DNA from 4 places in the Bradyrhizobium sp. CCBAU 45394 genome. Region 3 is predicted to be linked to each of the others. Evidence: predicted binding sites of a transcription regulator. Region 3 holds the regulator's gene; each other region holds the start of a gene.
The links. The regulator LexA, encoded in region 3, represses DNA repair genes until DNA is damaged. The targets are predictions, from matches to a motif close to TGTTCNNNNTGTGTTCNG.

Region 1 (2,202 bases), on a different contig from region 3:
CGGCGCGGTCCGCGTAGGTGAGACCGACGCCGGACGAACTGGTCAGGATCATACGCTTCATCGTCGATGCGCCCGCCCCCACGCAAAACGAAACGGGCCCCGAAGACGTCGGCAACTCAACGTCCTCAGTGCCCGCTCCTCGCGAAAAACTCTCCGCGTTAAGACTTACTCGTCCGCCGGCTCCTCGCCGTCGGCGTCGCGCTCGGGGGTGCCGGCCAGAATCTGCTCGGCGATCAGGCCGGAGTTCTGGCGGATCGCGGTCTCGATCTTGGCGGTGATGTCGGGGTTGGCCTTCAGGAACGCTTTCGAGTTCTCGCGGCCCTGGCCGAGGCGCTGGCTGTCATAGGAGAACCAGGCGCCGGACTTTTCGACGATGCCGGCCTTGACGCCGAGATCGAGGATCTCGCCCATCTTGGAAACGCCCTCGCCGTACATGATGTCGAACTCGACCTGCTTGAAGGGCGGCGCCAGCTTGTTCTTCACCACCTTGACGCGCGTGGTGTTGCCGACCACTTCGTCGCGCTCCTTGATCGCGCCGATGCGGCGGATGTCGAGGCGGACGGAGGCGTAGAACTTCAGCGCGTTGCCGCCGGTGGTGGTCTCCGGTGAGCCATACATCACACCGATCTTCATGCGGATCTGGTTGATGAAGATCACCATGGTGTGGGACTTGTTGATGGACGCCGTCAGCTTGCGCAGCGCCTGGCTCATCAACCGCGCTTGAAGTCCCGGCAGCGCATCGCCCATCTCGCCCTCGAGCTCGGCCTTCGGCACCAGCGCCGCGACCGAATCGACCACCAGAACGTCCACCGCACCCGAGCGCACCAGCGTGTCGCAGATTTCCAGCGCCTGCTCGCCGGTGTCCGGCTGCGAAATCAGCAGCTCGTCGATGTTGACGCCCAGCTTGCGCGCATAGACCGGGTCGAGCGCGTGCTCGGCGTCGATGAAGGCACAGATGCCGCCCTTCTTCTGCGCTTCCGCCACCGTGTGCAGCGCCAGCGTGGTCTTGCCCGAGGATTCCGGCCCGTAGATTTCCACGACGCGCCCCTTGGGCAGACCGCCGATCCCCAGTGCAATGTCGAGCCCGAGAGAACCGGAGGACACCGCCTCGACGTCCATCGACCGGTCGTTCTTGCCGAGCTTCATCACCGAGCCCTTGCCGAACTGGCGCTCGATCTGGGAGAGCGCGGCGGCCAGAGCTTTACTCTTGTCCATGGAAGATCCTTCGACGATACGCAGGGCAGTTGCGGACATTGGGTCGTGCTCCTTATGGCGAGGATTCGCTAGGGGGACAAACGATTGGCGAGGCGGGCCGGCGATAAAAGCAATGTACCCTATTTGTTCCTAGTTCGCAATATGTTCTTTTGCGGACTTCGGTACTGTCCGTATTTAACCCCCAGTGTCCTAAGCTGAATTCGGAAATGTCCTAATTTGTTCTTGATCGGACACAACCTGTTCATGCGCGTTTAGGATTAACTCGTTATGGGTGTAGCGTATAAGGGCCGGGGCGTTCCGCCAGAAGAACACCCTGGCCACCAGAAGAACACCCTGAAACGTTCACTTTGGAACAGAAGGCAGGCTGACTGCATATTAAGCTCGCAAGAACTCAAACCCTGCGGTTAGGACCCGTAAAGACCAAGACGAGGTTGTGTCATGAGGCAGCGCCGTCGTTTCACGCAAACCGTCCCTCTTGAGGAGCGACTTTCCGAAGAAGCGAAACGTCTCCGCGAACGGGCCAAAGCCCTCCCCCATGGTCCTCAACGAGAGGACCTCCTGCGCAAAGCCCGCCAAGCCGAGATCGGCTCGCACATGAGCGAGTGGCTCACATCGCCGGGGCTTCAACCGCCAAAGCCAGCGTAGGCGCAAAGCACGCCTCAGGTATCGAGTTGCCCGGCATAGATCCGGATTCGTCCCGGCGTGGTCATTCGCAGCCTGCCCTGAAGAAAGACCATGTAGCCTAGCGCGATCAATCGGGCGCGATGTTTGGCAGGGATCGCAGGCGCAGCGCTATTTGCAGCCGCATGACCGACCGCGAGCAAAGAGGCGAACTCTTCATGGGTGAGCTTTTTCGCTTTTGCGGTCATGACCTCAGCATGAACCGCTTCGGCGATCCTGCATGTTCGGTTTTGCTCAGATCCCTGGAAATAAATAAATAAAGGCCGCCTCAGTTGGCGGCCAGTAGTCCTGTTTGTCGGCGGCTCC
Region 2 (2,202 bases), on a different contig from region 3:
GTCGGAGTCGCCGCAATTCCGGTCACGGCTGAAGGCTGTCACAATGCGACCGGCGCTCTCGTCGGCGGCCAGATCGGCTATCGCTGGCAGTCCAGCAGCTGGGTGTTCGGCCTTGAAGCCCAGGGCGATTGGGCTGACCTGAAGGGCTCGAACGTCAGCGCTCCCGCCGCTCTCTTCCCGCTGGTGAACAATACCAAGATCGACGCCATCGGCCTCTTCACCGGCCAAGTCGGCTATGCCTGGAACAACGTGCTCTGGTACGTGAAGGGCGGCGCGGCCGTCACCCACAACAAGTTCAGCGGCACTCTGGCTGGCATTACGCTCGACACCGCGAACGAAACGCGCTGGGGCGGGACCGTCGGCACCGGCATCGAATTCGGCTTCGCTCCGAACTGGTCGGTCGCGGTCGAATACAACCACTTGTTCATGGGCAAGCACACCGACACTTTCACCTTCCTCGGCGTGGCCACCCGCAGCGACAGCATCAAGCAGGACGTCGACATGGGCACCGTCCGCCTCAACTACACCTTCGGCGGCCCCGTCGTCGCGAAGTACTGAGCTTCGCCTCCATCGCGATCGCGTTACGAAAGGCCGGCCTTGTGCCGGCCTTTTTGTTTTCGCGGACAGCCGAGCCGTCAGGGAATCGTGGGGCGAGAGGCCGTTCCGGTGCTCCGCTGCTGCCAGATGCCGCCAGCACGCCAACAATCCGTTGACGATTCGCAAGTCCCACTGGAAATCCGCCGCTGTTCTTCCTACGTTCGCTGACAACCCCATCGGCGCCGATCCCGGTTCCGGGCAAAGCGCGCCTTCACCATTGGCGCGGCCGCGCGTCTTTGGGATTCCCTGAGGACACCGGGATGGATGAAGTGATCAAGGCGAAGCGCCAACAACAGAACGCGGGCTCGAGCCTGCGCGCAATTACGATCCGTGGCGCGCGCGAGCATAACCTCAAGAACATCGACGTCGAGATTCCCCGCGACAAGCTCGTGGTGTTCACCGGCCTCTCCGGCTCCGGCAAATCCTCGCTCGCCTTCGACACCATCTATGCCGAGGGCCAGCGCCGCTACGTCGAATCGCTGTCGGCCTATGCGCGCCAGTTCCTGGAGATGATGCAGAAGCCTGACGTGGACCAGATCGACGGCCTGTCGCCGGCGATCTCGATCGAGCAGAAGACGACCTCGAAGAACCCGCGCTCCACCGTCGGTACCGTCACCGAGATCTACGACTACATGCGCCTGCTCTGGGCGCGCGTCGGCGTGCCCTATTCGCCCGCCACCGGCCTGCCGATCGAGAGCCAGACCGTCTCGCAGATGGTGGACCGCGTGCTGGCGCTGCCCGAGGGCACCCGCCTCTATCTGCTCGCGCCGGTCGTGCGCGGCCGCAAGGGCGAGTACCGCAAGGAGCTCGCCGAATGGCTCAAGAAGGGCTTTCAGCGCGTCAAGATCGACGGCACCTTCCATGAGCTCGCGGAAGCGCCGACGCTCGACAAGAAGTTTCCGCACGACATCGACGTCGTCGTCGACCGCATCGTGGTGCGCGCCGACATCGGCCAGCGTCTCGCCGAAAGCTTCGAGACCGCGCTGAAGCTCGCCGAGGGCCTTGCCGTCGTCGAGTTCGCCGATGCGCCCGCAGCCGCGCCGGCCGAGGAAAAGAAGAAGACCGCGAAGATCCACGACAAGAGCGGACCCGAGCGCATCCTGTTCTCGGAAAAGTTCGCCTGCCCCGTCTCCGGCTTCACGATTCCCGAGATCGAGCCGCGCCTGTTCTCGTTCAACAACCCCTACGGCGCCTGCCCCGCTTGCGGCGGCCTCGGCGTCGAGCAGCATGTCGACGAGGACCTCGTCATCCCCGACAAGGAGCTCGCCATCGGCAAGGGCGCGATCGCGCCCTGGGCGAAATCGTCATCACCCTATTACGTGCAGACGCTGACGGCGCTCGGCAAGCACTACAAGTTCACGCTGACCACCAAGTGGAAGGATCTGCCCAAGAAGACGAGAGACGCGATCCTCCATGGCTCCGGCGAGGACGAGATCAAGTTCTCCTATGAGGACGGGGTGCGCTCCTACGACACCAAGAAACCGTTCGAGGGCGTCATCACCAACATCAACCGCCGCTATCGCGAGACCGAGAGCGAGTGGGCGCGCGAGGAGCTGGCAAAGTATTTCCACGACGTGCCCTGCGGCGCCTGCAACGGTTTTCGGC
Region 3 (2,202 bases):
TGCGATGGCGTTCTGGAAGATCGCGATGCGGCCGGGCAAGCCGATGATGCACGGCCGGCTAGGGGCGATGGGGGTGATCGGCCTGCCCGGCAATCCCGTGTCGTCCTATGTGTGCGGCTTCCTGTTCATGGTGCCGTTGATTCGCGCCCTGTCGGGCCGCGCCGTGATTCACCATCGTCGCGAGCGCGCCGTGCTCGGCCGCGATGTCGGCGCCAATGACCAGCGCGAGGACTATCTTCGTGCGCGCCTGGAGCGGCGCGACGACGGCATGCTTGTCGCCCTTCCCGTCAATCATCAGGATTCCTCGCTGCTTGCGAATCTCGCTGCGGCGCAGGCACTTCTCGTGCGCGCGCCGTTCGCGCCGAAGGCCGAGGCAGGCGCGCCTTGCGAGGTGCTGCGACTGCCCGCCTGAACGCACTGGTCCTGCGCGTTCCGCGAACTTTGTCGCGTTCACGGTAAATTAAGCAGTTGCGGAACACATATCGAACATATAGTGTCCGTTCATGATTTGTTTCGAGCATCTGGCGGCTCGCCGCTGAATTCACCGTCTCGGAATCGAACGACATCAACCGGGGGATTTGGTCGAGATGTTAACGCGCAAACAATACGAGCTTCTGCGATTCATCAGCGAGCGTTTGAAGGAAAGCGGTGTGCCGCCCTCCTTCGACGAGATGAAGGACGCGCTCGACCTGCGCTCGAAGTCGGGCATCCATCGCCTGATCACCGCACTGGAGGAGCGCGGCTTCATCCGGCGCCTGCCCAACCGGGCCCGCGCGATCGAGGTGATCAAGCTGCCCGAGCTGCAGGCCGCCGCTGGCAACCGCCGTGGCTTCACGCCGAGCGTCATCGAGGGCAATCTCGGCAAGGTGCGAGCGAGCTCCAGCGCGGACGAGGGCGAACGCCCCGTCGCGGTGCCGGTGATGGGCCGCATCGCGGCCGGCACGCCGATCGAAGCGTTGCAGACCCGCAGCCACACCATCAGCGTACCGCCCGACATGCTCGGCTCGGGCGAGCACTACGCGCTCGAAGTGCGCGGCGACTCGATGGTCGAAGCCGGCATCCTCGACGGCGACATGGCGCTGATCCAGCGCAATGAGAGCGCCGACACCGGCGACATCGTGGTGGCGCTGATCGACGACGAGGAAGCGACGCTGAAGCGCTTCCGCCGCCGCGGCGCCTCGATCGCGCTCGAGCCCGCCAATGCGGCCTATGAGGTCCGCATCCTGCCGCCCAACCGAGTGAAGATTCAGGGCAAGCTGATCGGCCTATACCGGAAGTACTGAGCGTGATCCGGACTGGAGGGCCGCGTTAGCGCAAAGTGCGCAGCGGTTTTCCCTCGCGACAAGCGCAGGACGCGCTTGCGCGGAGATCATGCTCAAGCAATCACCTAAGCGCGGCCCGCCGGTTGGCGACCCGCGTCGTTGACGATTGGAGCGGACGATTGTCCGCTCCGGCTGGATAGTCTTTCTGGTTTTGCTCAGATTATCCGGCCCCTCTCTAGCGCTACATCCTCGCGACGCCGCACGAAGCCCTCATCGCTTCGTGGCCCTGGAGATCGAGGAGGCAATCAATGCGCAAGATCGTTTTGAGCACCGTCACGGTGGCGCTGATCGCAGCATCCGCGTCGGCATCGCAAGCCTTCGCCGCGCAGTCGCACCATGCCCGCAAGGCAACGCAGACGACGAGCGAGCAATTGCGCAATGCCCGCAACGCCGTCGCGCAGCCGTCGCAACCCGCCTGGCAATATTCGGGCTGGTCGGCACCTGCTGGTCGCTGACGGAGACGCACGCCAAATGCACGGAAGCGGTTTTTGTTCCTGAGGCATTTGAAAAAGATATTGTGATGGCAGCCTGCGGACCCAAGCCGCAGATTTGCCTACAACCAAGAAGACGCTAACATGCTTCCACTCTGATAGAGGCCAGTGCCTCCGAAGGAGGCGCGGGTCGCTATCCCTGAATGAGGAGCACCCGATGTGTGACTACAGCCTGCATGCCGTCGCGACGCGTCCCGCACAAGTCGGCGAGACGATCGTCACGACCACCTTCCGCGGCACCTCGACGCGCGGCTTCGCCTCCGAGGCCGACATGTCCGTCGCGGTCTGCCTGCTGCCGGGAACGGAGCTCGCCTTCGCCGACAACGTCCGCTACGACAATCGCTGGATCTGGACGCGCACCATCAACTCCCGCGTCGGCAAGTTCGGCA
Region 4 (2,202 bases), on a different contig from region 3:
GCCGCCGAACAGATGCGCGCAGCCGGTGATATCAAGGAACAGCCCGTGCGGCGGATCGAGCGCCACTAGCGGCGTGAAACGGTCGCACCAGTCGGCGATGTCGCTCAGCGTCTTCGCATCGGCGACGACATCGGCATCGAACACCCGCAAGTCCGGGCACATCGCCCGCGCATTGGCCAGGGGCTGGCCGATATGCAGGCCCAGCCGCGACGCCGCATCGTCAAGCGCATGGATCACCAGCGCATTGGTCTCTTTGATGACGACGATGCTGGGCTCGTCTTTTTGTTTTGACGCGTTTTCTTCACGCGAACCGGTACCCACTTCGCTCGAAAACGCTTTGGTCTTACCCAGCCCGCCGTTGAAGAACCGCTGGATCCGGTCGATGGGCAGGCGCGGCAGCCACAGGCTGAGAATACGTCGACGGTTCACTGAACTGGCACTCATCACATTTCCATTCCATGATCCACCGGCCGCACGGGCCATGACGATTGCGCAACAGCTCGGCATCGAAGCGCGGCGCGCCCCAGGCATTCCACATCGTGCCCGGCGGCGAATGCGCCGCGCGCAGCATCCATCTGGTCTCGGCAGTCGAGGGCAGCGGCTGCGCGGCCATCCGCAACAGCAGGCCGGTGACGCCGGAGCCTTGCGCGGCCAGCGTCAGCTTGCGGCTCGCCACGAGATCGAATTGCCGCGTCTCGCCCCAGAGCTCGAGCACGACCGCGCCGAGCGCATCGCAGGCCAGTGCATCGGCCGAAGTGCGCAGCGCACCCTCCACGTCGGCCGCGCGCACCATCACCACGCGGCGCGGGTCGAGGCCGAGCTCGGCGAGCCCGCTCATCGACAGCGCGCCGGCTTCCAGTTCCGAAAAATCCTGCCGCACCCACAACAGCGGCCGGCGCGCGGTCACGCGTCCCGCAACGCCCATGACAAACCCGGTCGCGGCGGCGCCCTGGCGCCCCTCGCAAAACACCTCGTGGATCGCCGCGCGCGCGAGCCCGCCCTTCAGCGCGCTGTCGACCTCGCCGTGGCCAAGCGCGACGCGATCATGCTGATGCACGACCTCCGCCGTCTCGATGCGCTCGATCTGGCTGCGCAAGGTCGCAAGCGCGCTTGTGCGTGCGCCGCTCATATACGCCGCTCCTTCAGAGGTGATTGCCGGTGGCTCTCAAAAAGAGAACCAGCGGCTGGCTCATTTGTTCATGATATGTTCTAATATAAAGCTAACGGCGCGCCTGGAGTCAATCGAATTGGCGCGCCCATGGATTCATGAGCGGAATCAAGAGGATTCGAGTGCCATGTACCTCGTCACCCTGGACAGCGAGACCGATTTCGACGGCTGGCGTAAAGCCGCACGCGCATTCGCGCTGCACCACGTCGCCCCAGCGGACGTGGTGTGGCACGTGCAAGGCCAGACGAAAGACCAGATGCCGCCCGGCCTGTCCGAAGCGCCGAGCCTTCCGCCGATCGAGACCGAGAGCACGTTCACCGTGCCGGCCAATTTCATCGAGCTTGCCCGCATCGCGATCCTGCATCGCGAGGGCGAGCGTTTTGCGCTGCTCTATCGCCTGCTCTGGCGGTTGAAGGCCGATCACGACCTGCTCGTAACGATGAGCGATCCCGACGTGGCGCAGGCAACCGCGATGGCTGGCAGCGTGCAACGCGATGCACAGCGGATGCGCGATCTCGTCCGCTTCCGCGAGATCGGGCGCGAGCAGAAGGCGCATTACGCCGCCTGGTTCGAGCCGGAGCATTACATCGTCGCATTCGCCGCGCCGTTCTTTGCGCGTCGTTTTGCCGACATGCCCTGGTCGATCCTCACGCCTGACGTTTGTGCCCATTGGAATGGTCACGCGATCTCCTTCACGCCCGGAATCAGCCGGACGGAGTGGCCGGCACCAGGCCGCCTGGAGGAAACCTGGCGGCGCCATTTCCAGCCCGGCCGGCTGATGACGACCGACGCGCCGGTGAAGCGCCGGAGGAACCTCCAGGACGCATCGGTACTTGGATCGATACTTGGACCCCTGCTCGCCGATGCCGAACGCTGGACCGGCGGACGGATCTCCCCACGTCCGGAAGCCATCATGGGACACAAAGCCGCCGCCAACGATCTCGAAGCGCTCCGCGAGGAGGCCGCGCATTGCCGTGCCTGCCCGCTCTACAAGGACGCGACGCAAACCGTGTTCGGCGAAGGCCCGAAAGACG

Region 1: a site for LexA is predicted at 1,347-1,364, ahead of recA (recombinase RecA). Genes of this name have one in related genera too.
Region 2: a site for LexA is predicted at 745-762, ahead of uvrA (excinuclease ABC subunit UvrA). Genes of this name have one in related genera too.
Region 4: a site for LexA is predicted at 1,195-1,212, ahead of WN73_RS44145 (ImuA family protein). Genes of this name have one in related genera too.

Annotation. Positions count from the first base shown of each region.
Region 1 is NZ_LBIX01000166.1:53,100-55,301, reverse strand. Features, by position in the region: gene WN73_RS23335 (hypothetical protein) at 1-115, opposite strand, end outside; gene recA (recombinase RecA) at 166-1,254, opposite strand; gene WN73_RS23320 (hypothetical protein) at 1,875-2,084, opposite strand.
Region 2 is NZ_LBIX01000176.1:612,348-614,549, forward strand. Features, by position in the region: gene WN73_RS40375 (outer membrane protein) at 1-558, shown strand, start outside; gene uvrA (excinuclease ABC subunit UvrA) at 858-2,202, shown strand, end outside.
Region 3 is NZ_LBIX01000158.1:46,846-49,047, forward strand. Features, by position in the region: gene WN73_RS18355 (molybdopterin molybdotransferase MoeA) at 1-412, shown strand, start outside; gene lexA (transcriptional repressor LexA) at 588-1,283, shown strand; gene WN73_RS18365 (hypothetical protein) at 1,571-1,777, shown strand; gene WN73_RS18370 (hypothetical protein) at 1,971-2,202, shown strand, end outside.
Region 4 is NZ_LBIX01000177.1:737,196-739,397, reverse strand. Features, by position in the region: gene WN73_RS44150 (Y-family DNA polymerase) at 1-444, opposite strand, end outside; gene WN73_RS44145 (ImuA family protein) at 344-1,129, opposite strand; gene WN73_RS44140 (UdgX family uracil-DNA binding protein) at 1,296-2,202, shown strand, end outside.